3 regions of the Methylobacterium fujisawaense genome follow, and region 3 is predicted to be linked to each of the others. Evidence: riboswitches for the same ligand, from Rfam matches in the RefSeq annotation. Region 3 holds a riboswitch; each other region holds the start of a gene.
The links. A riboswitch is a leader RNA that binds a small molecule or an ion and turns the genes downstream of it on or off. The one in region 3 is predicted to bind fluoride.
Positions count from the first base shown of each region.

Region 1: it holds a riboswitch for fluoride, as region 3 does, so the genes downstream of both, crcB (fluoride efflux transporter CrcB) here and ABC766_RS18425 (voltage-gated chloride channel family protein) in region 3, are expected to answer to the same signal.
Region 2: it holds a riboswitch for fluoride, as region 3 does, so the genes downstream of both, ppa (inorganic diphosphatase) here and ABC766_RS18425 (voltage-gated chloride channel family protein) in region 3, are expected to answer to the same signal.

Region 1 covers NZ_CP155000.1:3,711,270-3,715,514, forward strand. Annotated here, with positions in the region: gene ABC766_RS17570 (EF-hand domain-containing protein) at 1-398, shown strand, start outside; gene ABC766_RS17575 (hypothetical protein) at 578-1,087, shown strand; fluoride riboswitch at 1,270-1,340, shown strand; gene crcB (fluoride efflux transporter CrcB) at 1,424-1,813, shown strand; gene ABC766_RS17585 (pyruvate, water dikinase regulatory protein) at 1,930-2,760, opposite strand; gene ABC766_RS17590 (uroporphyrinogen decarboxylase) at 3,224-4,245, shown strand, end outside.
Region 2 covers NZ_CP155000.1:1,723,469-1,727,713, forward strand. Annotated here, with positions in the region: gene ilvD (dihydroxy-acid dehydratase) at 1-1,001, shown strand, start outside; gene ABC766_RS08335 (hypothetical protein) at 1,032-1,202, opposite strand; gene ABC766_RS08340 (2,3-bisphosphoglycerate-dependent phosphoglycerate mutase) at 1,202-1,867, opposite strand; gene ppa (inorganic diphosphatase) at 1,864-2,406, opposite strand; fluoride riboswitch at 2,500-2,562, opposite strand; gene ABC766_RS08350 (hypothetical protein) at 2,808-3,014, opposite strand; gene ABC766_RS08355 (YeiH family protein) at 3,206-4,245, shown strand, end outside.
Region 3 covers NZ_CP155000.1:3,893,821-3,898,065, forward strand. Annotated here, with positions in the region: gene ABC766_RS18420 (methyl-accepting chemotaxis protein) at 1-1,040, shown strand, start outside; gene ABC766_RS18425 (voltage-gated chloride channel family protein) at 1,364-2,761, opposite strand; fluoride riboswitch at 2,803-2,875, opposite strand; gene arsH (arsenical resistance protein ArsH) at 3,106-3,852, opposite strand; gene ABC766_RS18435 (ArsR/SmtB family transcription factor) at 3,903-4,245, shown strand, end outside.

The DNA.
Region 1 (4,245 bases), 180 kb from region 3:
TGGCCGCGATGCTCGTCCTCGGCCTGGTCGTCCCCACCGCGCTGCCGTCGGCGGCCTTCGCCCGGTCCTCCGGCACCGAGCGCACGCTGAAGATGGTCGACACCGACAAGGACGGCACGATCGATCTGGCCGAGGCCCAGGCCGCGGCCGGCAAGGTCTTCGACGCCGCCGAGACCGACAAGGACGGGACCGTCGACGCCAAGGAGCTGAAGGGCCGGGTCAGCAAGACGGACCTGAAGGCCGCCGACACCGACAACGACGGCACCCTCGACCGCAAGGAATACCTCGCCCTGGTCGAGCAGCGCTTCAAGGCGGCCGATCCCGACAAGGACGGCACGCTCGACGCCAAGGAACTCAAGACCCCGGCCGGAGGCAGCCTGCTGCAGCTCCTGAAATAGGCGCGTATCCCGGAGACTCCGCCGTTGCACAGTCCATGAGCAAGTATTATTCCTGTGCAACGGCTCAAGTTCTGGGCAGGCATCAATATTTTGCACTATCTTGCGTCATCTGAATTGGCCTCGTAGGTTTCGGTCATCCGGGCGGCAAAGCATCGGATGAACCACCAGGGAGGAGCGCGATGGCACGCGCCAACGAGGTCAAGGACAGGTTCCGCGCGCGGCTGCAGGAGGCGGATGCCCGCAGCAACGACTTCCGCAAGAAACTCCTGGAGGAAGGCGCCCGGGCGCTGGAGCCGGTGGTCGGCGTCCTGAACCTCATGGCCGAGGTGCTCAACGAGGAGGACAACGTCCACGGCAGCATCACCGGCCTCGAGGCCAAGATCGATCAGGACAACTTCATCAGCCTCTGCGCGCGGCTGCGCGGGACCGACACCGAGCAGAAGATCAAGATCAAGTACGGTCCGGAACTCGGCGGCAGCAACTACATCTCGGTCTCGGGCCTGAACCAGCGCTACAACGAGCGCCTCGTGCCGGGGGCTGCGAGCTGCGCCATCGGCCGGACCGTCGGCAGCGACATCCAGCTCGACGAGCACCGGGGCGACGAGCTGGCCGAGGTGGTCCGCGAGGTGGTCGAGGATTTCTATGCCGCCCAGATCGAGCAGCGCAGCCACTTCGCCTACGCTCGCTGAGCCTTGCGGCTTCGCCGATCGATCCAGCGCGGTGGGTTCATGACAGGGCGCGGGTCCGCTCTCCCGCACGGGAGGGGACCCGCGCTGATCCGAACCGATCTGTGACCCCGCCGCGCCCCCCCGACCCACCAGCGCGGGAGCCGGAAAACCGGATTCCCCTTCCCGGCATCCTGCGCTAAGCCTGTCCCGATGGGGATGGAGCGCCCCGACAACCGCCCGACTCGGAGGCCGGGCTGATGGCTCCTACCGCACGGGCGCGCCTCAGCCGTCCGCGGTGGGGCCGTGCGCCGAAGCCGCGACAGGACGTGGCTGCCCGACCGAACAGGAAGGGCCGGCATGATCAACACCCTCATCGTCGTTGTCGGAGCCGGGCTCGGGGGCGGGTGCCGCCATGGGATCAACGTGGCGGTCGCCCGGCTGCTGCCGGGCCTCGGCTTCCCCCTGGCCACGCTGATCATCAACGTGCTGGGCTCGTTCCTGATGGGCGTGCTCGCCGAGGGCTTCGCCCTGCGCGGCGCGGCGGGTCACCCGGCACGGCTGTTCCTGACCACGGGCGTGCTCGGCGGCTTCACCACCTTCTCGACCTTCTCCCTGGACGCGATCAGCCTGTACCACCGGGGCGAGACCGCCGCCGCCGCCCTCTACGTTGGGGCCTCGGTGGCGACCGGTCTGATCGGGCTGGTGGCGGGCCTCACCCTGGTGCGGGCGGTCCTGAGCGGCAGCTGAGGCCGTCCCGGCTTCAAAAGGGCTGCGAGCTTTTGCGGCTCCGGGGCGGAGCCCGGGTCGTTCAGGGGCTCCGCCCCCGAACCCCGCCAAAGGGCTGAGCCCTTCGGAAACCCCTCTCAATCCGCGATGAACTTCAGCCGGTGGTCGCGGTAGAGGTCGACGATCGCCGCCGCGGTCTCCTCGATGGAGCGGCGCGTCACGTCGATGGTCGGCCAGCGGTTCCGGGTGAACAGCCGGCGGGAGGCGGTGATCTCGTCCGCCACCGCCGAGCGATCGACGTAGAGGGACGATTCGTCGGCGTTGAGGCTGGAGAGCCGGTTCTGGCGGATCTGCACGATCCGCTCCGGCGAGGCGAACAGCCCGACCACCAGGGGCTTGCGGGCGCGCTCGATCGCCGGCGGCAGCGGCATGCCCGGCACCAGCGGCAGGTTGGTGGTCTTGAGGCCGCGATTGGCGAGGTAGATCGAGGTCGGCGTCTTCGAGGTCCGGCTGACGCCGAGCAGGATGACGTCCGCGTCCTCGAGATCCTCCGGCAGGTTGCCGTCGTCGTGGGCCAGGGTGAAGTTCATCGCGTCGATGCGCTTGAAGTACTCGGCGTTCAGCATGTGCTGGGCGCCGGGCCGGGCCGTGGTCTCGGCGCCGAGATAGGCGCGCAGCAGGTCGTGGACCGGCCGCAGCACCGACAGGCAGGGCGAGCCGGTCTCCCGGGCGACCTCCTCCAGCCGCTCGCCGAGGTCGCCCCCCACCAGGGTGTAGAGGACAAGACCCGGCGCCGCCCGGATCTCCGAGATCACCCGGTCGAGCTGCGCGGCCGAGCGCACCAGCGGATAGACGTGCTCGATCGCCGACACGCCCTCGTACTGCGCGGCCGCCGCGCGCCCGACATTGATCAGCGTCTCGCCGGTGGAGTCGGAGACGAGGTGGAGGTGGAAGTAGCTGCGGCCCATTCCGATCGCCTCTGCGGTCGCCTTTCGCGGCGCCCACGTTGTCCACCGCCGGCCGCCAGGGGAGTCGATGAGTGTGGATAGGATGCCCCGCCGGGCCGGTCCAGGGCGATACCGGTGCGCGCTATCGACTCCGCCGTTCACAGGCAGACGATCGGGGCGCATGGATTCCGCCTCACTGGGAGAATCCGGGACACATCCGGGGTCCGCACACGACTCGGCGTTGCCAAGGCGCTGTCGGATCTGGTCGTTCTCGCAAGATGGAGCAAATCCTTTAAAGCCTCGTTAACGGCGCGGCACCGGGGACCGCCTGTGGACGCTTTTGTGCCCCCGTGATTCGGCCCCCCAAGAGAAAAAACAGAGTCCTAGATTCTCTCTTTTCTTTTCGAAGGGGCCTGTGTGGGGATCGGCGCGCCTCGACTCGACAGGAGGCCCGCCGACGGGCATGCGGGATGACGGATACGGGATGGGAACGACGATGACGGGGACGGAGCGCAAGTCCGAGCGGAAGGTGCTGCGCGTCCTCGACGGGGAGGCGATCGGGCCGCCCCCCGCCTGGATGATGCGGCAGGCCGGCCGCTACCTGCCGGAATACCGGGCGACCCGGGCCGAGGCCGGCTCGTTCCTCGACCTCTGCTACAGCCCGGACTTCGCCGTCGAGGTGACGCTCCAGCCGATCCGGCGGTTCGGCTTCGATGCCGCGATCCTGTTCTCGGACATCCTGGTCGTGCCTCATGCGCTCGGTCAGGACGTGCGCTTCGTGGAGGGCGAGGGGCCGCGCCTCGATCCCCTCGACGGCCGGGAGGCCTTTTCGAAGCTGCGCGAGGCCGGCGACCCGGCGGTGATGACCCATCTCGCACCGGTCTTCGAGACGGTGACGCGGCTGCGCGCGGAACTGCCCGGCGAGACCACGCTGCTCGGCTTCTGCGGCGCCCCCTGGACGGTGGCGAGCTACATGATCGGCGGTCGCGGCACCCCGGACCTTGCCCCCGCGCGGGCGCTGGCCGAGGGCGACACGGCGCTGGTGGACGCGCTGATCGACCGCCTCGTCACGGTGCAGACCGATTACCTCGTGCGCCAGCTCGAGGCCGGCGCCGACGCCGTGCAGATCTTCGAGTCCCATGCCGGCACGCTGCCCCTCGCCGTGCCGACCTCCGACGGCACCGTCGAGCCCGTCGGCGACGTGGCGGAGAGCGCCCTGCCGGGCGCGCCCGCGGCGGACGCCCTCACCCGCTGGTCCCTGCAGCCGATCGCCCGGATGGTGGCGGGCGTCCGCGCCCGGGTGCCGGGCGCCAAGATCATCGTGTTCGCCCGCGGCTCGGGCCTCGACGGCCATGCCCGGGTGGTGCCGGAGACCGGCGCCGATGCCGTCGGCGTCGACTGGGGGGTGGACCTGAAGGCCCTGCGGGCGACGGTGCCGGCCACCACGGTGACGCAGGGCAACCTCCATCCCGAGACGCTGATCGAGGGCGGCGCGGCCCTCGACGC
Region 2 (4,245 bases), 2.2 Mb from region 3:
GCTCGACCAACACGGTGCTGCACCTGCTGGCCGCCGCGCACGAGGGTGAGGTGCCCTTCACCATGACCGACATCGACCGCCTCTCCCGGCGGGTGCCGGTGCTGTGCAAGGTCGCCCCGGCGGTCGCCAACGTCCACATGGAGGATGTCCATCGAGCCGGCGGCATCATGGGCATCCTGGCCGAGCTCGACCGGGCCGGGCTGATCGACACCACGGTCGGCAACGTTTCTGCCGGTACGCTCGGCGGCGCGCTCGCCCGCTGGGACGTGCGCGGCGAACCGGCCGCCTCGGTCCAGACCTTCTACCGCGCCGCCCCCGGCGGCGTGCCGACCCAGGTGGCGTTCAGCCAGGAATCCCGCTTCGACGAGCTCGACGTCGACCGGGAGGGCGGCGTCATTCGCGATGCCGCGCATGCCTACTCCCGGGACGGCGGCTTGGCGGTCCTGTTCGGCAACTTGGCCGAGGACGGCTGCATCGTGAAGACCGCAGGCGTCGACGCTTCGAACCTGGTCTTCGACGGCACAGCCCGGGTCTTCGAGAGCCAGGACGCGGCGGTGGACGGCATTCTCAACGGCAAAGTGACGGCCGGCGAGGTGGTGCTGATCCGCTACGAGGGACCCCGCGGCGGTCCCGGCATGCAGGAGATGCTGTACCCGACGAGCTACCTGAAATCGAAGGGGCTGGGTAAGGCCTGCGCCCTGGTCACCGACGGGCGGTTCTCCGGCGGATCCTCCGGTCTCTCGATCGGCCACGTCTCCCCGGAAGCGGCCGAGGGCGGGCTGATCGGTCTCGTGCGCGACGGGGACCGGATCGCCATCGACATCCCGAACCGACGCATCCACCTCGACGTGGACGCGGCGGAGCTCGACCGGCGGCGTGTTGCCCAGGAGACCGCGGGTTGGCAACCGGCGGCTCCGCGCAAGCGCAAGGTCAGCGGGGCGCTCCGCGCCTACGCAATGCTCACGACCAGCGCGGCCAAGGGCGCGGTCCGGCGGGTCTGAACTCGACCCGCCGGATTGGTGGCCTGACGCTCAGCGGGACAGCAGCCAGATGGTTGCGACCGCGATGACAACGATGGCGATGCCGGTCACGACGGCACGCGGAAATGGCGCCTTGCCCTCCGCACGGCGCCGTTCCAGGCGTCCCATCTCGTCTATGTCCCTCATCTCGGGATCGGGATCGTCCTGGGGCGACTTGGCCATCAGCTTCCTCCTTCGACGGCGTGCAGGTTTGGTTCCAGGGACGTCTGCGACAGGACGGCAGTGTCAGGAGCCAGCGTGTAGAGGCGCATCGCGCAGGTGGGCAGCTCAAGGTCCTCGACCTCGTCCGGGGAGAGGCCGTCCAAGGCCATGACCAGGGCCCGCAACGAGTTCCGGTGGGCGACGACCAGAGTCGTGCCGCGCATGGCCGCCGGCAGGATCTCCCGCACGTAGCCGAGCATGACGCGCGCCGCCGTGTCGCGCAGGCTTTCGCCCCCAGGCGGCGCTTCCGCGTAGGAGCGCCGCCATCGCTCGACTTGGCCCGGCGGCCAGCGTTCGCATGCCCCGTCCCTGTCCATGCCGCTCAACTCCCCGTAGTCGCGTTCGACCAGGGCCTCGCAGAGACGCGGGCGCACCTCCGCTTGACCCAGTGCCTCCAGTACGAGGGCGCAACTAGCCACTGCCCGCAGCAAGGGCGACGCGAAGGCGGTTCGGACGGACAGTCCCTGTGCGGCGAGCGTGGCGCCTGCCGCACGGGCCTCCGCGATACCCCGTGCCGTCAGCGGCGGGTCGAGCCACCCGGTGAACCGATTGTCTCGGTTCGCCTCGCTCTCGCCGTGCCGCACGAGGACCAGGTTCGGCGTGCCCGCAGGCCAGCCGGGGTTCACAGGAAGGTTACCTTCTCCCGATGCCGCTGTTCGGCGGCGGCGACCAGCTCGCGGGCCCGGTCCGCATCCGCCCAGCCGGTGATGCGCACCCACTTGCCGGGTTCCAGGTCCTTGTAGTGCTCGAAGAAGTGCTGGATCTGCTGGCGGGTGATCTCGGGTAGGTCGGTGTGCGCCCGGACGCCGTCGTAACGCCGCGTCAGCCGCGCGGCCGGCACGCCGATAATCTTCTCGTCGGGGCCGTGCTCGTCCTCCATCAGGAGAACCCCGACCGGCCGCACGGCGATCATGGCGCCGGGCTGGATCGCCCGGGTGTTGGCCACCAGCACGTCGCAAGGGTCCCCGTCCTCCGACAGGGTGTTGGGGATGAACCCGTAATTCCCGGGGTAGTGCATGGGGGTGTAGAGGAAGCGGTCGACGACCAGGGCGCCGGACGCCTTGTCCATCTCGTACTTGATCGGCGGGCCGCCGATGGGCACCTCGATGACGACGTTAATCTCGTCGAACGGTGCCGTACCCGGGCTGATGGCGGCGAGGTTCATGACCGTGCGCTCCCGGCGGAGGCGGGACGGCAGAACTCAATAAATGATCCGGGGGGACGGGCTGGGGACAAGGCACACTCCTATCGCGCGTTGGCAACGATAGGAGTCATCAGCCCTGAGGGCGGTTGTACGGGAGACCCCATTCCCGAAACTGTACGTAACAGCCAGTCCGTCCAAATCAAGTGCGCAACCCAGTGCGATCGTGGCAGGAACTAGCCAGTGTGCTGCCTCCGAGCGACAAGCCGAATGGAGCCTGGTGCGTCCGTTTTTTGAATTTGGGCGTGGTCGGAAGAATGATTGGATCGGGTAGAGGCTGTGTCAAAACGCGGATGTGCTGCGAAGTCAGAGAACAAACGTCGCCGCAGCAACCGCGAGGGATCTCCAAAGCGACTGACCGATGGTCACAGGAAGCCCGTCAGGCCGATGTCACTCTCCTTCGAAAGAACATTTTTCCACAACGGCTGACAGCATTCAAGTTTTGACACAGCCTGGGTCGCCAGCGGAATGGCGGCTTGGAGGTGGATCTCTGCCGGTTTATTTGAGGGTAACCGCAAATTGAAATCGCTGTCCTCGCCACACTGCGGTGCGGCCGAGATCGTGGACAGCACCAGCTTGGCCGCTGTCGGGAACGTGAAAACCTCAGCGTCTGCGTTGACCTACACTTTCACGTCAGATCCAACAAATATGATCTGCCAGCGGTTCGAGCGATCTCGTTCGCAGATCAAAAAGATCTGATAGTTCTGTTGGAATGAAAGCTTCCCGGTAACAATGATGGGTCGTTGCCCTGGAGCTGACTGCCATGCCGCGTGACGCCACCGCCCCTTCCATCGCTCAGTTCACCAGGCGGATCTTGCCGGGGTTTGGCCTTTGCCTCGCGGTCACGGCTGTCGCGATCGGCCTGGAGACCATCGAGGAGCGTGTGTTCGGCCGCGCGTGGCTAGAAGCGCTGGTACTCGCCATCGTGCTCGGCACGGCGCTCCGTACGGCCTGGAACCCTGGTCCGCGGTTCTTCCCCGGTATCGCCTTTGGCGCCAAGACCGTGCTCGAAGTCGCCGTGGTCTTGCTCGGAGCCTCACTCAGCGTCGGGACCCTGCTTGCCGCCGGCCCCGGTCTCCTCATCGGCATCGCCGGCGTCGTGCTGCTGGCCATCGCCGTGAGCTACGGCATCGGTCGCGCCTTGGGCCTGCACCCGCGGTTGGCCATCCTAGTCGCTTGCGGGAACTCGATCTGCGGCAACTCGGCAATCGCCGCGACCGCGCCGGTGATCGGCGCCGACGGTGAGGACGTCGCGTCCTCCATCGCGTTCACCGCCGTGCTCGGCGTCCTCGTGGTTCTCGGCCTGCCGCTCCTCGTGCCGCTGCTCGATCTGTCACCGATGCAGTACGGGGTACTGGCGGGCCTGACCGTCTATGCCGTGCCGCAGGTCCTGGCCGCGACCGCGCCGGTGGCCGCCCTCAGCGTTCAGGTTGGCACGCTGGTCAAACTCGTCCGCGTGTTGATGCTGGGTCCGGTCGTGCTGGCCCTGTCGCTCGGTGCCAGCCACTTGCGCGAGGAGGCGGACGAGGCCGCGCCGCACGTCACAGCCGGCGTGCGTCCGAAGCCCGGCCGCATCGCGGTTCACCGCCTGGTTCCGTGGTTCATCCTGGCATTCCTGGCGATGGCGGGCCTGCGCTCCGGCGGGTTGATCCCGCAGGTTGCTCTGCCATCGACGGCCGCCACCGCCAATCTGCTCACAATCGTCTCCATGGCCGCGCTCGGGCTCGGGGTCGACGTGCGCAGCGTCGTCGGCGCGGGTCCGCGGGTGACGCTAGCCGTGATCGCCTCCTTGGCCGCTCTCAC
Region 3 (4,245 bases):
TCGGCAGATTGGTCGTCGTCCTACGACGCATGGCGCAAGGGGAGATCGAGGCGGAGATCCGGGAGGCTGGCCGGGGCGACGAGATCGGCGCGGTCGGCCGGGCGGTGGAGGGGATCAAGGCCCTGGTCGCCCGCAAGGCCGCCGAGGAGGCCGAGGTCAAGCGGCTGGCCGACGCGGCCGCGGCCCAGGCGCGCCGGCGCACCATGATCGAACTCGCCGACGGGTTCGAGCGGTCGGTCGGCGGCGTCGTCGGCATGGTCTCGTCCTCGGCCACGGAGCTGCAGGCCACCGCCCGGCAGATGACCGCCACCGCCCAGGAGACGGCCTCGCAATCCACCACCGTTGCGGCGGCCGCGGAAGAGGCCGCCGCCAACGTCCAGACCGTGGCCGCCGCCGCGGAGGAGCTGGGCTCGTCGGTGCAGGAGATCGGCCGGCAGGTCACCGGCTCGGCCCGGCTCGCGCAGTCGGCGGTGGGCGAGGCCGACCAGACCGCCGCCCTGGTCCAGGCGCTCAGCCAGACCGCCGCCCGGATCGGCGACATGGTCGGGATGATCTCCGGGATCGCCGGGCAGACCAACCTGCTGGCGCTCAACGCCACGATCGAGGCGGCGCGGGCCGGCGCCGCGGGGCGGGGCTTTGCGGTGGTGGCTGCCGAGGTGAAGGCGCTGGCCGAGCAGACCGCCAAGGCGACCGAGGAGATCGCCCGGCAGATCGGCGCGGTGCAGGAGGTGACCGGGCAGGCCGTGACGGCGATCGGCGGGATCACCGGGCGGATCCGGGAGATCGACGGCGTGGCGACCTCGATCGCCGCGGCGGTGGAGCAGCAGGGGGCGGCGACGCAGGAGATCGTGCGCAACGTGGCGCAGGCCTCAACCGGCACCACCGCGGTGACCGGCACCATCGCGGGCGTCGCGCAGGCCTCCGAGGAGACCGGCGCCGCGGCCAGCCAGGTGCTCGCCTCCGCCTCCGAACTCTCGCGCCAGTCCGAGCATCTCGGTGCCGAGGTCGCCCGCTTCCTCGCAACCGTCCGCGCCGCCTGACGAGCCCCTGGCCGGATCCTCCCGGTCCGCCCTCCCGGCGCGGGCCGGCTCCGCCGCTTGCGGGCCGGCCCGACGGCGGTGCAGGGGCAGGGCGCGGATTGCGGGGGGCGTGTGGCGCCCATTGAGACCGGGGCGTCCTCGGCCGACGGCCTTGAGCAGGCCGTCGGCCTTCGCCTGCACGACCCGTTCCCCGCAGAGGGGCCTGGAGCCCCCCAGGGAACGGGCTTGACGTGGTCGAGCCCTGTCGGCGCACGTCATGGAGATGCCCGCACCATCCCGATCCCGGCCGGGATGACCGGACGCGTCGAAGCCCTGGGGCGCACCTATCTGTCGGTGGCCGGCGCGGGGGCCGGCGCGGTCAGCCGGGCCGCGCGGTGCGTGCGTGCATGGCGCAGGGTGGCGTCCGGCGGCAGGGCGCCCACGGAAACCTTCGGGACGGCGATGCGCTGGGACAGGTAGATGCCGCTGTGCCCGGAGCACAGGTAGGCCAGGAAGCAGGCGGTCGCGATGTAGACGCCGTGCGTGGCGCCGAACAGCTCGATACCCATGAGCGTGCAGGCCAGCGGCGTGTTGGCCGCTCCGGCAAACACGGCGACGAACCCGAGGCCGGCCAGGAGATCCACCGGCGCCCCCAGCACCCCGGCCAGCGCGTTGCCGAGGGCCGCGCCGATGAAGAACAGCGGCGTGACCTCGCCGCCCTTGAACCCGGCGCTCAGGGTGACGACCGTGAACAGCATCTTGAGCGCCCAGCTCCAGGGATGCACCTCCGGACCGAAGAAGCGGGCGATGGTCAGCCCGTGCGGATCCGCCGACCAGACGCCCAGTCCCAGGTAATCCCGCGTGCCACAGAGGTAGACCAGGGCGATCACCGCGAGGCCGCCCGCCACGGGGCGGAGGGGCGCGAAGGCGATGACCCGCTTGCACCATCCGCCGAGCATGTGGTTCGCCTCGGCGAACACCAGGCCGGCCAGTCCGAAGGCCACGCCTGCCACCGCGACCTTGGCCAGGAGCAGCGGCTCGACCATGTGCGTGCCGACGGCTCCGGCGTGGTCGTCGATACGGTAGACCCCGTGTTCGATGCCCCACAGCTGACAGGTCCAGTCGCCGACCACGGCCGCGACGAGGCAGGGCACGAGGGCCGCATATTCGACGCGTCCGACAGCGAGGACCTCGAGCGCGAAGACCGCGCCGGCCAGTGGCGTACCGAAGACGGCGCCGAACCCCGCGGCGATCCCGGCCATCAGCATGATCCGGAAGCTCGGCGCATCCAGGCGGACCGCCTTGCCGAAGGCGCTTGCGAGGCTGCCGCCCAGTTGGACGGCCGTGCCTTCGCGGCCCGCCGATCCGCCGAACAGATGCGTGACCACCGTGCCGAGGAAGATCAGCGGCGCCATGCGCAGGGGCACGCCGCCCCCGGGCACATGGATCTGCTCGACGATGAGGTTGTTGCCGCCCTCCACGGATTGGCCGAAGCGATGGTAGAGCAGCCCGATAGCCAAGCCGCCGAGCGGCAGGAGAAACAGCAGCCCGGGATAGGCGAAGCGCGCCCGGGTGGCCGCATCGAGGCTCCAGAGGAAGGCCGCGCACAGGGAGCCCACGGCGGCGGCCATGGGCAGCAGAACCAGGATCCAGCGCGCGACCGAGACGGCATGATCGTGCCGCGTGCGGACAAAGGCCGCGACGTTGAAGCGTGTAAACAGATTTCGGAAGGTTGCGCGCATGACATCCCCTTGATGCGACGCCGCAAGACTTTGCGGGATCGCAAGAAGTAGGAGTCATCAGCCTGACGGCGGTTCGGCCTTGATGGCCCGGCAGACACCATTGCCGTCCTCGAGAGATACGGGACCCCTCCGAACCGCGTCAAGGCCCTTCGTCAAGGTCCTTCGTGCAGGCCTGCGGCGTGCGGGGGGCGAACCCGTCGCTCCCCCGAGGGTGGACGCGGCGACAGCGGATCCGGTCGACCCTCGGGGCGCCGGGACCCGCACAGACCTGCCCCACGGGCGGCCGGTGGCCGCCGCGATCACGACGGCGCCCGCGTGGACGGTCGCATCGGCGGCGGTGTGTCTCAGCGCTTCACAAAGCCGATGTCGGCGGCCACGGCGCTCAGCCGCTCCGGCGCGCGCTCCTTCCGCTCGCTGTAGCGGTCGACGAGGTCGTCGGCCCGCTCCCGGGTCAGCAGCGTGAACTTCATGAGCTCCTCGCACACGTCCACGACGCGCTCGTAGAGCGGCCCCGGCTTCATCCGGCCGGCCTCGTCGAACTCCTTGTAGGCCATCGGGACCGACGACTGGTTCGGGATCGTGATCATCCGCATCCAGCGGCCGAGAATCCGCAGGCTGTTCACGGCGTTGAAGCTCTGCGAGCCGCCGGACACCTGCATCACGGCCAGCGTGCGGCCCTGGGTCGGCCGCACGCTGCCTTCGGAGAGCGGCAGCCAGTCGATCTGGCTTTTCATCACGCCGGTCAGCGTGCCGTGCCGCTCCGGCGACACCCACACTTGGCCCTCGGACCAGATCGAGAGGTCGCGCAGCTCCTGCACCTTCGGATGATCGGCGGTCGTGTCGTCGGGCAGGGGCAGGCCGTGCGCGTCGTAGATCCGCACCTCGCCGCCCATGGCTTCCAGGAGCCGGGCGGCCTCGTAGGCGAGGAAGCGGCTGAACGAGCGCTCCCGCAGGGAGCCGTAGAGGATCAGGAACCGGGGGGCGTGGGTGAGCGGCTTGACCGCCTCCAGGCGCGCGCGGGTCGGCACCACGAAATGCGCGGCGCTCAGGTTCGGCAGGCCATCGGTGAAAGGCTGGCGCGGCTTGTCCAAGGTTCAGCTTTCTTGTACGTTCAAAGAGTGATTTGAAGATTGTAACGAATATGGACGAGCCGCAAGCCCTCGCCGCCTTCGCGGCCCTCGCCCAGGAGCACCGTCTGCGCCTGGTGCGGGTGCTCGTGACCGCCGGCCCGGACGGGCTGGCCTCCGGCGTGCTGGCTGAGGCGGTGGGCGTCTCCGCCGCCACCGTGTCCCATCATCTCAAGGAACTGAGCCACGCGGGCCTGGTCGCATCGCGGCGCGCGGGCCGCTCGATCATCTACAGCGCCGCCTACCCGGCGCTGTCCGGCCTGATCGCCTTCCTGATGAAAGATTGCTGCCAGGGCCGCCCGGAGGTCTGCACCCCGGCGATGGCCGCCCTGGCACCCTGCTGCCCCGCCCTTGGAG